DNA from 4 places in the Thauera sp. GDN1 genome. Region 3 is predicted to be linked to each of the others. Evidence: predicted binding sites of a transcription regulator. Region 3 holds the regulator's gene; each other region holds the start of a gene.
The links. The regulator LexA, encoded in region 3, represses DNA repair genes until DNA is damaged. The targets are predictions, from matches to a motif close to ACTGTATNTANATACAGT.

Region 1 (3,456 bases), 1.0 Mb from region 3:
CCGACCGAGCGCACCGTGCTGATCGAGGACGGCGTCCTCACCGGCTACATGCAGGACATGATGAACGCGCGCCTGATGGGCATGCCGCTGACCGGCAACGGCCGCCGCGAATCCTTCGCCCACCTGCCGCTGCCGCGCATGACCAATACCTACATGCTCAATGGCGACAAGGACCCGGAGGAGATCATCAAGTCGGTGAAGAAGGGTTTGTACGCGGCGAACTTCGGCGGCGGTCAGGTGGACATCACCTCCGGCAAGTTCGTGTTCTCCACCGCCGAGGCCTACCTGATCGAAGACGGCAAGGTCACCCGCCCGGTCAAGGGCGCGACCCTGATCGGCAACGGTCCGGACGCGCTGACCAAGGTGAAGATGATCGGCAACGACATGCGCCTCGATCCCGGCGTCGGCACCTGTGGCAAGGACGGCCAGAGCGTGCCGGTGGGCGTCGGCCAGCCGACGCTGCGCATCGACGGGCTCACGGTGGGCGGCACCGCCTGACGGGCAGGCGCCGCATCCCCGGCTGGGTGCACGGGCGCGGCGCAAGCCGCCAGCGCTCGCCTGGCCGCAGCGCGCTCAGAACAGCGCGAGCTGCGGCCCGTCCGGGCGTGGCGGGCGGAACAGCGTGGTGTCGAGCCCGCGCCGCATCCGCCCCATCCCCAGCCTGGCCTGCAGCCGGCGCATGCGCTGGCTGTAGAGCTGGGCGATGACGCCCTCGCCGCGCATGCGGTGGCCGAAGCGCGGGTCGTTGGCCTTGCCGCCGCGCAGCTCGGCGATGCGGCTCATGACGCGCGCGGCGCGCGCCGGGAAATGGGTCGCCAGCCACTCCTCGAACAGCCCGGCGAGCTCCTGCGGCAGGCGCAGCAGCACATAGCCGGCGCTGCGCGCGCCGGCCGCGTGTGCGGCCTCCACCACCGCCTCCATCTCGTGATCGTTGAGCGCCGGGATCAGCGGCGCGAACAGCACGCCCACCGGCACGCCCGCCTCGTGCACGCGGCGCAGGGTCTCCAGTCGCCGTGCCGGGCGGGCGGCGCGCGGTTCCAGACGGCGGGCGAGGGCGTCATCCAGCGTCGTCACCGAGATCGTCACCTCGACCAGATCCTCGCGTGCCAGCTCGGCGAGCAGGTCGAGGTCGCGCTCGATCAGCGCCGACTTGGTGATCAGGCTCACCGGGTGGCGGGTCTCGAGCAGCACCTCGAGGAGCTGGCGGGTGAGGCCGGTATGGCGCTCGACCGGTTGCCAGGCATCGGTGTTCATGCCGAGGGCGATCGGTGCGCAGCGGTAGCCGGGCGCAGCGAGTTCCTTGCGCAGCAGGACGGCGGCGTCGGGCTTCCAGAACAGCCTGGTCTCGAAATCCAGCCCTGGGGAAAGATCCAGATAGGCGTGGCTGGGGCGCGCGAAGCAGTAGATGCAGCCGTGCTCGCAGCCGCGGTAGGGGTTGATCGAGCGGTCGAAGGGGACGTCGGGCGAGCTGTTGTAGCTGATGACGCTGCGCGCGTTGTCGATGAAGAGCTGGGTGCGCAGCGGTTGTCCGGCGTCGTCGCCTTCAGTCTGCCAGCCGTCGTCGAAGGCTTCGCGACGGTGATCGAGGTAGCGCGCGCCGGGGCGCGACGCACTGCCGCGGCCGCGCGGCAAGTCGAACGCCGGGTACCGTTCGGCGCTGCCAGGAAGAATTGAATAGCTGTTTTTATATACAGTCACGAGGCGAAGTTTCCGCCTCGTGACCGGGGCCGTCAAGCGTGTTCAGGTCTGCGCCGGCTTGTCCTTGCGCTGGTCCGGGGTGGCGGTGGCCGGATTGTCGCTGCTGCAGGCAGCGATGTCGAGGCGGGGCCCGTCGACGAGGCGGGCGGCCTGGGCCGGGGTGGCGATCGAATAGGCCACCGCGGTGGTGGCGAGGATGGCGGCGATGGTCTGGCGCTTGATCATGTCTGGCTCCTTCGGGATTCGTCATTGTTCGACATCGGGCCCGTCGCCACGGAAATGCTCGGGCGTCAGGCCGTGCCGGCGCAGCAGGCGGTAGAACTCGGTGCGATTGCGTTCTGCCAGTCGTGCAGCGTCGGAGACATTACCCGCAGTAAGTTTCAATAGCTGTATCAGGTAGTTTCGTTCGAAGCGCCGCTTTGCCTCCGCATACCCCAGGGCCTCGATCGGCTTCACGCGCAGCGCACGTGCGACCAGCGCCCGCGGGATCAGCGGGGTGGTCGCGAGCGCGCACACCTGTTCGACCACGTTCTGCAGCTGGCGCACGTTGCCCGGCCAGGCCGCGGTGGCGAGCGCCTCCAGCGCGTCGGGCGCGAAGCCGGACAGGCGCTTGCCGTACTTGCGTGCCAGCTCGCGCAGGAAGTGCTCGGCCAGCAGCGGGATGTCCTCGCGGCGTTCGCCCAGGGTCGGCAGTTCGAGGCTGACGACGTTGATGCGGTAGTAGAGGTCCTCGCGGAACTGGCCGGCGGCGAGCGCGGCATCGAGGTCGCGATGGGTGGCGGACAGGAGGCGCAGGTCGACCGCTTCCGCATGCGTGGCGCCGACCGGGCGCACCGCGCGCTCCTGCAGCACGCGCAGCAGCTTGACCTGCAGCGCCGGCGGCATGTCGCCGATCTCGTCGAGGAACAGGGTGCCGCCGTGTGCGGCCTGGATCAGGCCGGTGTGGGCGCTGGTGGCGCCGGTGAAGGCGCCGCGCACGTGGCCGAAGAGCTCGGATTCGAGCAGCGGCTCGGGGATGGCGCCGCAGTTGATGGCGACGAAGGGGGCGGCGGCACGCGGGCTGGCGAGGTGGATCGCGCGCGCCAGCAGCTCCTTGCCGGTGCCGCTGTCGCCGCGGATCAGCACGCTCGCGTCCGACGCCGCGACCAGGCGCGCCTCGTCGAGCACGGCGTGCATCAGCGTGCTGCGGCTGATGATGCCGGCGCGCCAGGCAGGGTCGCCGGCGGCCGGCGGCGCCGCGTCCGCCGTGCCCAGCTGCAGGATCTGCTCGATGCGCTGGGTCAGGCTGTGGCCGTCGAAGGGCTTGGTCAGATAGCCGGCGACGCCGCGCGAGGTGGCCTCGACCGCGTCCGGGATGGTGCCGTGGGCGGTGAGCAGGATCACCGGCAGCGCCGGATGCTGGTGGCGGATGTCCTCGAACAGCGCCAGACCGTCGCCATCGGGCAGGCGCACGTCGCTGAGTACCAGATCGAAGCGCTCGACGCCGAGCCGGGTACGTGCGGCCTGGGCGCACTCCGCGGTCGACACGCGGTAACCGCTGGCCTGCAGGCGCATCGACAGCAGGCGCAGCAGGTCGCGGTCGTCGTCGATCAGCAGCAGGTGCGCGCGCGTGCAGGCAGCGGAGGCGGGGCGGGTCATCGCGGCCTCATTCCGCACTGCCGGGATCCGGCTGCAGCGCCGGTGGGCTCAGGCGACGCTCGATCTCGGTCAGCGCATCGAGCTTCTTCTGCAGTTCCGCGTTCTGCAGGTGGAGGGCTT
Region 2 (3,456 bases), 1.4 Mb from region 3:
ACTACGAGCTGCTGTTCGCCGCCCCCGCGGCGCGGCGTGCGGACATCGAAAGCCTGTCGCGTGCGCTCGGCATCCCCCTGCATCGCATCGGCGCCCTGACCGCCGAGCCGGGCGTGCTCCAGCTGCGCGAGCGCGATGGCCGGCTGGTCCCCGGCGCGCGCTCGGGCTACGATCATTTCGGCTGAGCCACACCGGCCTCTCCATCCACGACAAGACACCCGCCCATGCGCCCCACCGCCCGCCTGATGATGAGTCACCCCGCCCATTTCATCTCCCTGGGCTTCGGTTCCGGCCTGTCGCCGTGGGCGCCGGGCACCATGGGCACGCTGCTGGCCTGGGCGCTGTATCCGCTGATCCGCACCCCGCTGTCCGAGTTCGTCTTCCTCGCCCTGCTCGCCAGCCTGTTCGTCGCCGGCGTGCTGGCGGCCGACCGCACCGGGCGGGCGCTGGGCGTGCCCGACCATGGCGGCATCGTCTGGGACGAGATGGTGGCGACCTGGCTGGTGCTGCTGTTCACGCCGACCACGCTGCTGTGGCAGGCGGTGGCGGTGGCGCTGTTCCGCTTCTTCGACATCGTCAAGCCGCCGCCGGTGCGCTGGGCCGACCGCAGCTTCAAGGGCGGCTTCGGGGTGATGTTCGACGACCTGGTCGCCGCCGGCTACACCCTGCTGGCGCTCGCCATCCTGGTCGCCCTGTTCGGCAGCTGAGGCCATGATGGACTCGGAACTCGAAACCCTCGCCCGCCGCGTCGGCGAGGCCCTGGCGGCGCGCGGCTGGCAGCTGGCGAGCGCGGAGTCCTGCACCGGCGGCTGGATCGCCGAGGCGGTCACCGCGATCGGCGGCAGCTCGGCGTGGTTCGACCGCGGCTTCGTCACCTACTCCAACGCAGCCAAGATGGACATGCTCGGCGTGTCCGCGCACACGCTGGCCACGCACGGCGCGGTCAGCGAGGCCACCGTGGGCGAGATGGCCGAGGGCGCGCTCGCACGCAGCCTCGCCGACGTGGCGGTCGCGGTGTCCGGCGTCGCCGGGCCGAGCGGGGGCTCCCCCGCCAAGCCCGTCGGCATGGTGTGCATCGGCTGGGCCGCGAAGACGGCACCCACCCGCTGCCTGACCGTGCATTTCGCCGGCGACCGCGCGGCGGTCCGCCGCCAGACCGTGGTCCGCGCGCTCGACGGCATCCTGCAGCTGGCAGCGCGGGAACCCTGAGCGCACAGGGCCACTTGCGCCGCAACTATTCCTTTGGCATTAATACGGCACGCCGGCGTCCGCGCATCACGGCGCGGGACGAAAAGTCATTGTCTGTAAATCCATACAGGCATTAAACTGGCGCCATGCACGAGGCGGGCCGCACGCCTGCAATCTTTGTGCCATAATCAGCTCAACCTACAGGACCCACTCCCATGGACGACAACAAGGCCAAAGCCCTCGCCGCCGCGCTCTCCCAGATCGAGAAGCAGTTCGGCAAGGGATCGATCATGCGCATGGGCGACGGCAACGTCGAACGTGACATCCAGACCGTCTCCACCGGCTCGCTCGGACTCGACATCGCGCTCGGCCTCGGCGGCCTGCCGCGCGGCCGGGTGGTCGAGATCTACGGCCCGGAATCGTCCGGCAAGACCACGCTGACGCTGCAGGTCATCGCCGAGATGCAGAAGCTCGGCGGCACCGCGGCCTTCATCGATGCCGAGCACGCGCTCGACGTCGGCTATGCCGAAAAGCTTGGCGTCAACATCGAGGACCTGCTGATCTCGCAGCCCGATACCGGCGAACAGGCGCTCGAGATCGCCGACATGCTGGTGCGTTCGGGCGGCGTGGACATCGTCGTCATCGACTCGGTCGCCGCGCTGACGCCCAAGGCCGAGATCGAGGGCGAGATGGGCGACCAGCTCCCCGGCCTGCAGGCGCGCCTGATGTCGCAGGCGCTGCGCAAGCTCACCGCCAACATCAAGCGCACCAACACCCTCGTCATCTTCATCAACCAGATCCGCATGAAGATCGGCGTGATGTTCGGCAGCCCCGAGACCACCACCGGCGGCAACGCGCTCAAGTTCTACGCCTCGGTGCGCATGGACATCCGCCGCACCGGCACGATCAAGAAGGGCGACGAGGTGGTCGGCTCCGAGACCCGCGTCAAGGTGGTCAAGAACAAGGTCTCGCCGCCGTTCAAGGAGGCGCACTTCGACATCCTGTACGGCGAGGGCATCTCGCGCGAGGGCGAGATCATCGACCTCGGCGTCGAGCACAAGATCGTCGACAAGTCGGGCGCCTGGTACGCCTACCAGGGCGACAAGATCGGCCAGGGCAAGGACAACTCGCGCGAGTTCCTGCGCAACAACCCGGCGCTGGCGCGCGAGATCGAGAACAAGGTGCGCGTCGCCGTCGGCCTGCCCGAACTGGCGGCTGCGGCGCCGACCACCCCGGCATCCGCCGAGGCCTGAGCGCCGGACGTCGAGCATGGGCGAACCGAGCCTGCGTGAACGCGCCCTTCGCCATCTCGCCCGGCGCGACCATTCGCGCGCCGAGCTGGCGAAGAAGCTCGCCGCCCATGGCGACGCCGAGGAGATCGAGGCGGTCATCGAACGCATGGGCGAGCTCGGCCTGCAGTCCGACAGCCGCTACGCCGAGGCCTTCGTGCGCGGCAAGGCGGCGCGCTTCGGCAGCGGCCGCCTACGCAGCGAACTCGCCCGCCGCGGCATCGACCGTGACCTGATCGACGAGGCTCTCGCCACCGAGTGCGTAGAATCGGAAGCGGAGCGCGCCCGTGCCGTGCTGCGCGGCCGTTTTTCCACGCCGCCGGCCGATGCCCGCGAATGGGCGCGCCAGGCGCGCTTCCTGCAAACCCGCGGCTTCGCGCCCGACCTGATCCGCAAGCTGCTGAAAGAGCCCTACGATGAGTCTGCTTAAGGTCGCCGGCCTCCAAAAACGCTACAAGGCGCGCACCGTGGTGCACGACGTCGGCTTCGAGGTGGGCTCGGGCGAGGTCGTCGGCCTGCTCGGCCCCAATGGCGCCGGCAAGACCACCTGCTTCTACATGATCGTCGGCCTGGTGCGTGCCGACGGCGGCCAGATCGGCCTCGACGGCAAGGACCTGACCCACCTGCCGATCCACGCCCGCGCGCGCCTGGGCCTGTCCTACCTGCCGCAGGAAATGAGCGTGTTCCGCAAGCTCACCGTGGCCGAGAACATCCAGGCCGTGCTCGAGCTGCAGGGCCTCGACAAGCGCCAGGTCGGCGAGCGCCTGGACGAGCTGCTGCACGAGCTCGGCATCCACCACCTGCGCAACAACACCGCCATCTCGCTGTCGGGCGGCGAGCGCCGGCGCTGCGAGATCGCCCGCGCGCTGGCCACCGATCCGCGCCTGATCCTGCTCGACGAACCCTTCGCCGGTGTCGACCCGATCGCGGTGATCGACATCCAGAAGATCATCCGCTTCCTGAAGGAACGCGGCATCGG
Region 3 (3,456 bases):
AGCCGACACCGTCATGAACCAATAGCCCAGATCGGGCGATGGCTCAAGACGCAGTGCATCATTGGCGCAATGCTTCGTCGTCGGACCATAGTGAGCGACACCCATGACCAGGCCCCTTCACCCCCCGCAGCAGCACGCACACCCCGCCACCATGCGCGCCATGGTGCTCGAGCGCCCCGGCACCCCCCTGCAACTGCGCGAGCTGCCCGTCCCCCGTCCGGCCGCAGGCCAGGTCCTGCTGCGGGTCGAAGCCTGCGGCGTGTGCCGCACCGATCTCCACCTCGTCGACGGCGAGTTGCCCGATCCGGTGCTGCCGATGATTCCCGGACACGAGATCGTCGGTCGGGTGGTCGACGTCGGCCCGGGCGTGAACGGCGTCAGACACGGTCAGCGCATGGGCGTCCCCTGGCTGGGCTGGACCTGCGGCCACTGCGGTTTCTGCGCCAGCCATCGCGAGAACCTGTGCGACAGCGCGCGCTTCACCGGCTACCAGATCCACGGCGGCTATGCGCAATACACGGTGGCCGATGCGCGCTACTGCTTCCCAATGGCCGAGGCGCTGGACGCCGCCGAAGCCGCGCCGCTGCTGTGCGCCGGGCTGATCGGTTACCGCGCGCTGGCGATGGCGGGCGATGCGCGCAGGATCGGACTCTACGGTTTCGGCGCCGCCGCCCACATCATCGCCCAGGTCGCCGCATGGCAGGGACGCGAGGTCCATGCCTTCACCCGCAAGGGGGATGCCGAGAGCCAGGCCTTCGCCCGCCAGCTCGGCGCGTGCTGGGTGGGCGCGGGCGACGAATGCCCGCCCCAAGCGCTTGAAGCGGCGCTGATCTTCGCGCCCGCCGGCGAGCTCGTCCCCGCCGCGCTGCGCGCCACCGCAAAGGGCGGCACGGTGGTATGCGCGGGGATCCACATGAGCGACATCCCGAGCTTTCCGTACAGCATCCTGTGGGGCGAGCGCCGCATCGTCTCGGTCGCCAACCTGACCCGCCGGGACGGCGAGGAATTCCTCGCCCTCGCGCCGAAGGTGCCGGTGCGTACCGAAGTCACCCGCTTCGCCCTCGAGGCGGCCAACGACGCCCTCGAACGCCTGCGCCGCGGCGCACTGCAGGGCGCCGCGGTGCTGCTGCCCTGAGGAGGTCACCAAACCGCTCCTGCCGGGCACGGGTGCTTGCTCTCGACGAATAACTGTTTAAAATTACAGCCATCCCATGGAGGCCGTCATGAGCGCCCGTAGCGAATCCCTTACCGCACGCCAGCAGGAAATCCTCGACTTCATCCGCGCCACCGTCGAATCCGAAGGCCGCCCGCCGACGCGCGCCGAGGTGTGCACCGCGTTCGGCTTCCGCTCGCCGAACGCCGCCGAAACCCATCTGCGCGCGCTCGCCGCCAAGGGCGCGATCCTGCTCGAGGAAGGCCGCGCGCGCGGCATCCGCCTGGCCGAGGCGCTCGGCCTGCCGCTGGTCGGCCGCGTCGCCGCGGGCAGCCCGATCCTCGCCGCCGAACACGTCGAGGCACGCTACCAGCTCGACCCCGCGCTGTTCTCGCCCAGGGCAGACTACCTGCTGCGGGTGCGCGGCATGAGCATGCGCGACGCCGGCATCCTCGACGGCGACCTGATCGCGGTGCATCGCAGCACCGAGGCGCGCAACGGCCAGATCGTGGTCGCCCGCATCGACGACGACGTCACCGTGAAGACCCTGCAGCGCAAGGGCACGGTGGTCGAGCTGCTGCCGGCCAACCCCGATTACGAACCCATCGTCGTCGACACCCGGCGCGCCCCGGTGGTGATCGAGGGCGTGATGGTCGGCCTGATCCGCAAGGACCACTGAGCGCACCGTCGCCCGGGCCACCGGCTCATGCCGCTTCCTCATGGCCACCTCCGCGCTCCGCATCGCCGACGATGTCCGGCATGACACGCCCGACATCGACCCTCGGCACTCTTTCCTGGCCGGCCTGCCCGCCGGCCGCATATGGCAGGCCGACCGTTTCGCGCAGCGTCCGGGCGCAGTGCTGCCGACCGGCTTCAGCGCACTCGACGCGGAACTGCCCGGTGGCGGCTGGCCGGCCGGCGCCCTGATCGAACTGCTGCTCGAACGCCCCGGGGTGGGCGAACTGTCGCTGCTGCTGCCATTGCTCGGGCGCACTCCCCCCGAGCAATGGATCGTCTGGCTGGCACCGCCGCTGCTGCCCTATGCCCCGGCGCTGGCCCGCGCCGGCGTGCCGCTGGCCCGCCTGCTCATCGTGCGTCCCGAGCATCCGCACGCCCTGCTGTGGGCCGCGCGCCAGGCTGCCGTCTCGGGCAGCTGTTCGGCCGTCCTGGCCTGGATGCCGCGGATCGACAACACCGGCCTGCGCCGCCTGCAGCTTGCGGCCGAGGAGAGCGCCACGCCGCTCTTCCTGTTCCGCCCCGACGCGGTCGCGGGCCAGCCCTCGCCCGCGCCATTGCGCCTGATGCTCAGCGCGCGCAGCGCACAGCTCGAGGTGCGCATCCTGAAGCGGCGCGGCCCGCCGGCAGCACGCCCCCTGCTGCTCGACGTGCGCGCAGGGGAACAGACGCTGTCCGAAGCCGGGAATCCGCAGGGCGTCGTCGGCATGCTTGGCGTTGTCGGCGACCGGACACGCTGACGCCACATTGCCGCCATGCTCTGGCTCGCCATCCATCTCCCGGTCCTGGCGCTGCAGGTCTTCACCCGCGGCGCGCAGGCCCCTGCGCCACTTGCGATCATCGCCCCGCCGCCACGGGCGACGGTCCTCGCGGCAACCCCCGATGCCGAGGCGGCCGGCGTCCATTGCGGGCAACGCGGCGCCAGCGCGCTCGCCCTGCTGCCCGAGTTGCAACTGAGGACGCGCGACCCGGATCGTGAGGCCGAAGCCCTCGCCGAAATCGCCATCTGGGCGGGGCGCTTCAGCCCGCGCATCAGCCTGTCTCCCCCCGATGCGGTGCTGCTGGAGATTTCCTCCTGCCTGCGCCTGTTCGGCGGCGCCGAGCGGATCGAACGGGCGGTGCGGGACGGTCTGGATGAACTGGGCTTCGCAGCCCGCACCGCCTGCGCGCCCACCCCGCTGGCGGCACGCTGGTTCGCCCGCGCCGGGCTGGGCATGGATGCCGGAAGCGAGGCGCATGAAGAGTCCGGCGACACGCCGCCCGCCCGCTGGCAGCCGACCGCGCCTTCCGCTGCCCCCGGCGCCCTTCCACAACGTGACTGGCAGACGATGATCGACCACCTGCCGCTGGAACTGCTGGGCGACGACGGCAGTTGCGATGCGCCCACGCTGGAACTGCTCGCCGGCCTCGGGCTGCGCACGCTGGGCGAGGTCCGCCGCCTGCCGGCCGCCGGCCTCGCCCGCCGCCAGGCCCAGGCCGCCGGCCGCACGCTGGCCCGCGCCTGCGGCGACATCGCCGATCCCCGGCCCTGGTTCGTGGCGCCGCCCCGTTTCGATCACGGCCTCGTG
Region 4 (3,456 bases), 1.7 Mb from region 3:
CCCACCCCGGCAAGGAGAACGAAGATGAGCTTCCACGACGACCACGGCCTGGCCTGCACCGGTGCCGACGCCGACAGCGCCGCCCACTACCGGCGCGCCCTGCACCAGTTCCGCTGCTACATCGAGGATCCGGTGGCGAGCGTCGATGCCGCACTCGCGCTGCGCCCCGACTTCGTCATGGCCCATGCGCTGAAGGCCTGGCTGCACCTGCTCGGCACCGAGCCGGCCGCCATCCCGGTGGCGCGCGCCTGCCTCGCCGCCGCCGCCCGGCTGCCGGCGAACGCGCGCGAGCGCGGCCACCTGCAGGCGGTCGGCGCGCTGGTGGCGGGCCGCTTCCGCCAGGCCGCACGCGTGCTGGAGGAGGTCGCGATCGACCATCCGCGCGACGCCCTCGCGCTGCAGGCCGGGCATCTGCTCGACTTCTACGTCGGCAACGCGCGCATGCTGCGCGACCGCATCGCCCGCGCACTGCCGTCGTGGTCGCGCGGCATGCCGGGCTACCACGCCCTGCTCGGCATGCACGCCTTCGGCCTCGAGGAGTGCGGCGACTACGCCCGCGCCGAGGCGCAGGGCCGTGCCGGGGTCGAGCTCGAGCCGCGTGACGGCTGGGCCCAGCACGCGGTGGCGCACGTGATGGAGATGCAGGGCCGCGAGCATGACGGCATCGACTGGATGCGCGCCGACCCCGCGGCGTGGTCCACCGACAGCTTCTTCCGCGTGCACAACTGGTGGCATCTCGCCCTCTACCACTTCGAGCTGGGCGAGATCGACGAGGTGCTGGCGCTCTACGACGGGCCGATCCGCGGCGAGCGCTCGACCGTGATCCTGGACATGATCGACGCCTCGGCGATGCTGTGGCGCCTGCACCTGCGCGGGATCGATGTCGGCACGCGCTGGCAGCAGCTCGCCGAGGACTGGGCGCCGCTCGCGGCCGCCGGCAACTACGCCTTCAACGACGTGCATGCGACCCTGGCCTTCGTCGGCGCGGGGCGTTTCGACCTGGTCGACACGGTGCTGGAGGCGCAGCGCGCGGCGATGGCGGGCGAGGGCGACAACGCCGCCTTCACGCGCGAGGTGGGCCAGCCGCTGACGCGGGCGATGCGCGCCTTCGGCGAAGGCCGCTACGCCGAGACCGTGCGCCTGATCCGCGAGGTGCGCGAGATCGCCCACCGCTTCGGCGGCAGCCACGCGCAGCGCAGCCTGCTCGACCTGACGCTGATCGAGGCCGCGCTGCGTGACGGCCAGCAGGCGCTCGCCCTAGCGCTGTGCAACGAGCGCGTCGACGCCCGGCCGCACAGTCCGCTCACCCGGCTGCTGCTGCAGCGCGCCGCGCCGCTGCGGGCGGCCGCCTGAGCCGGGCGCGTCAGCCCGGACTTCGGCGCCGGCCTGCGAGGTCGGGCCAGGGGGCCGACGCCTGCTCTATCGTCGGCGGCATCGGCTGAATATAATTACAGCCATGCCGCCTTCGTCTTCTCCTGCTGCCGCACCCTCTGCGGCAGTCTCCGACCGTCTCGCTCCCGACCCGCTCGCCCGCCTCAATCCGGCGCAGCGCGCGGCGGTCGAGCACGGGATCACGGCGGGGGCGGCGACCGCCCCGCAGCCGGCGCCGCCGCTGCTGGTCATCGCCGGCGCCGGCTCGGGCAAGACCAACACCCTGGCCCACCGCGTGGCCCACCTGATCGCCCACGGCGCCGATCCCGGGCGCATCCTGCTGCTGACCTTCTCCCGGCGTGCGGCGGACGAGATGGGGCGGCGGGTGAGGCGCATCCTGGCGCAGGCGGCCGCCAGCCGGCCGGGGCTGGCGCAGGCCGAGCTGCACTGGTCGGGCACCTTCCATGCCATCGGCGCGCGCCTGCTGCGCGACTACGCGGGGCGGATCGGGCTCGACCCCGGGTTCACGATCCACGACCGCGAGGACTCGGCCGACCTGATGAACCTGGTGCGCCACGAGCTCGGCCTGTCGGCGACCAAGCAGCGCTTTCCGCAGAAGGGCACCTGCCTGGCGATCTACTCGGCGGCGGTCAATACCCAGGCCCCGCTCGCCGAACTGCTGCAGGCGAGTTTCCCGTGGTGCGCGGAGTGGGCGGACGCGCTCAAGCGCCTGTTCCGCGCCTACGTCGAGGCCAAGCAGGCGCAGCAGGTGCTCGACTACGACGACCTGCTGCTGTACTGGGCGCAGATGGTGGCCGAGCCGGAACTCGGCGCCGAGATCGGCGGCCTGTTCGATCACGTGCTGGTCGACGAGTACCAGGACACCAACGCGCTGCAGGCGGCCATCCTGCTGGCGATGAAGCCCGACGGCCGCGGCCTGACCGTGGTCGGCGACGACGCGCAGTCGATCTACGCCTTTCGCGGCGCGACGGTGCGCAACATCCTCGACTTTCCTGCCGCCTTCGAACCGCCCGCGCGGGTGGTGACCCTGGAGCAGAACTACCGCTCGACCAGGCCCATCCTGGACGCGGCCAACGCGGTGATCGCGCTCGCCGCCGAGCGCTTCACCAAGAACCTGTGGTCCGAGCGCGAATCCGCCCAGCGCCCGCGCATCGTTTCGGTCAAGGACGACGCCGACCAGGCCGCTTTCGTCGTCGATACCGTGCTGGCGCGGCGCGAGGAGGGGCTCAAGCTCAAGCAGCAGGCGGTGCTGTTCCGCGCCTCGGCGCACAGCGCCAGGCTGGAGATCGAGCTCACCCGGCGCAACATCCCGTTCGTGAAATTCGGCGGGCTCCGCTTCCTCGAGGCCGCCCACGTCAAGGACGTGCTCGCGCTGCTGCGCTGGGCGGAGAATCCGCGCGACCGCATCTCCGGCTTCCGCGCCATCCAGCTGCTCGCCGGCATCGGCCCGAAGACCGCCGGCCGCGTGCTCGACAACGTCTGCGCCGCGCCCGCGGGCTGCATGCTGCTGGATGAGCAACCGGTGCCGGAGGCGGCGCGCGCGGGCTGGCGCGAGTTCGCCGCGCTGATCGATGGCCTGGCCGAACGCCCCGCCTGGCCGGCGGATTTCGAGCTCGCCTGCCGCTGGTACGAGGCGCAGATGCCGCGCCTGTACGACGACTTCGCGGTGCGCGTGATCGACGTCCAGCAGCTCGCGCGCATCGCCGCGTCCTCGCCCAGCCGCCAGCGCTTCCTCACCGAGCTCACCCTCGACCCGCCCAGCGCCACGAGCGGCGAGGCCGGCATGCCGCTGCTCGACGAGGACTACCTGATCCTGTCGACCATCCACTCCGCCAAGGGCCAGGAATGGAACGCGGTGAGCGTGCTCAACGTGGTCGATGGCTGCATCCCGTCCGACGTCGCCACCCGCAACAGCGCCGAGATCGAGGAAGAGCGCCGGCTGCTGTACGTGGCGATGACGCGGGCCAGGGACAACCTCGACCTCGTCGTGCCGCAGCGCTTCTACGTCACCCAGCAGATGGGCATGGGCGACCGCCACGTGTATGCCGGGCGTACGCGCTTCAT

Region 1: the regulator LexA is predicted to act here: its motif matches at 1,678-1,695, upstream of CKCBHOJB_RS14625 (PA0069 family radical SAM protein).
Region 2: the regulator LexA is predicted to act here: its motif matches at 1,302-1,319, upstream of recA (recombinase RecA).
Region 4: the regulator LexA is predicted to act here: its motif matches at 1,438-1,455, upstream of CKCBHOJB_RS01940 (ATP-dependent helicase).

What each region holds. Positions count from the first base shown of each region.
Region 1 is NZ_CP097870.1:3,170,868-3,174,323, reverse strand. It holds gene tldD (metalloprotease TldD) at 1-498, shown strand, start outside; gene CKCBHOJB_RS14625 (PA0069 family radical SAM protein) at 574-1,632, opposite strand; gene CKCBHOJB_RS14620 (hypothetical protein) at 1,741-1,923, opposite strand; gene CKCBHOJB_RS14615 (sigma 54-interacting transcriptional regulator) at 1,945-3,336, opposite strand; gene CKCBHOJB_RS14610 (hypothetical protein) at 3,344-3,456, opposite strand, start outside.
Region 2 is NZ_CP097870.1:3,521,521-3,524,976, forward strand. It holds gene thiL (thiamine-phosphate kinase) at 1-185, shown strand, start outside; gene CKCBHOJB_RS16170 (phosphatidylglycerophosphatase A) at 225-707, shown strand; gene CKCBHOJB_RS16175 (nicotinamide-nucleotide amidohydrolase family protein) at 712-1,209, shown strand; gene recA (recombinase RecA) at 1,404-2,441, shown strand; gene recX (recombination regulator RecX) at 2,458-2,907, shown strand; gene lptB (LPS export ABC transporter ATP-binding protein) at 2,894-3,456, shown strand, end outside.
Region 3 is NZ_CP097870.1:2,166,918-2,170,373, reverse strand. It holds gene CKCBHOJB_RS09965 (zinc-dependent alcohol dehydrogenase family protein) at 104-1,135, shown strand; gene lexA (transcriptional repressor LexA) at 1,224-1,832, shown strand; gene imuA (translesion DNA synthesis-associated protein ImuA) at 1,873-2,628, shown strand; gene CKCBHOJB_RS09950 (DNA polymerase Y family protein) at 2,644-3,456, shown strand, end outside.
Region 4 is NZ_CP097870.1:435,046-438,501, forward strand. It holds gene CKCBHOJB_RS01935 (tetratricopeptide repeat protein) at 25-1,353, shown strand; gene CKCBHOJB_RS01940 (ATP-dependent helicase) at 1,457-3,456, shown strand, end outside.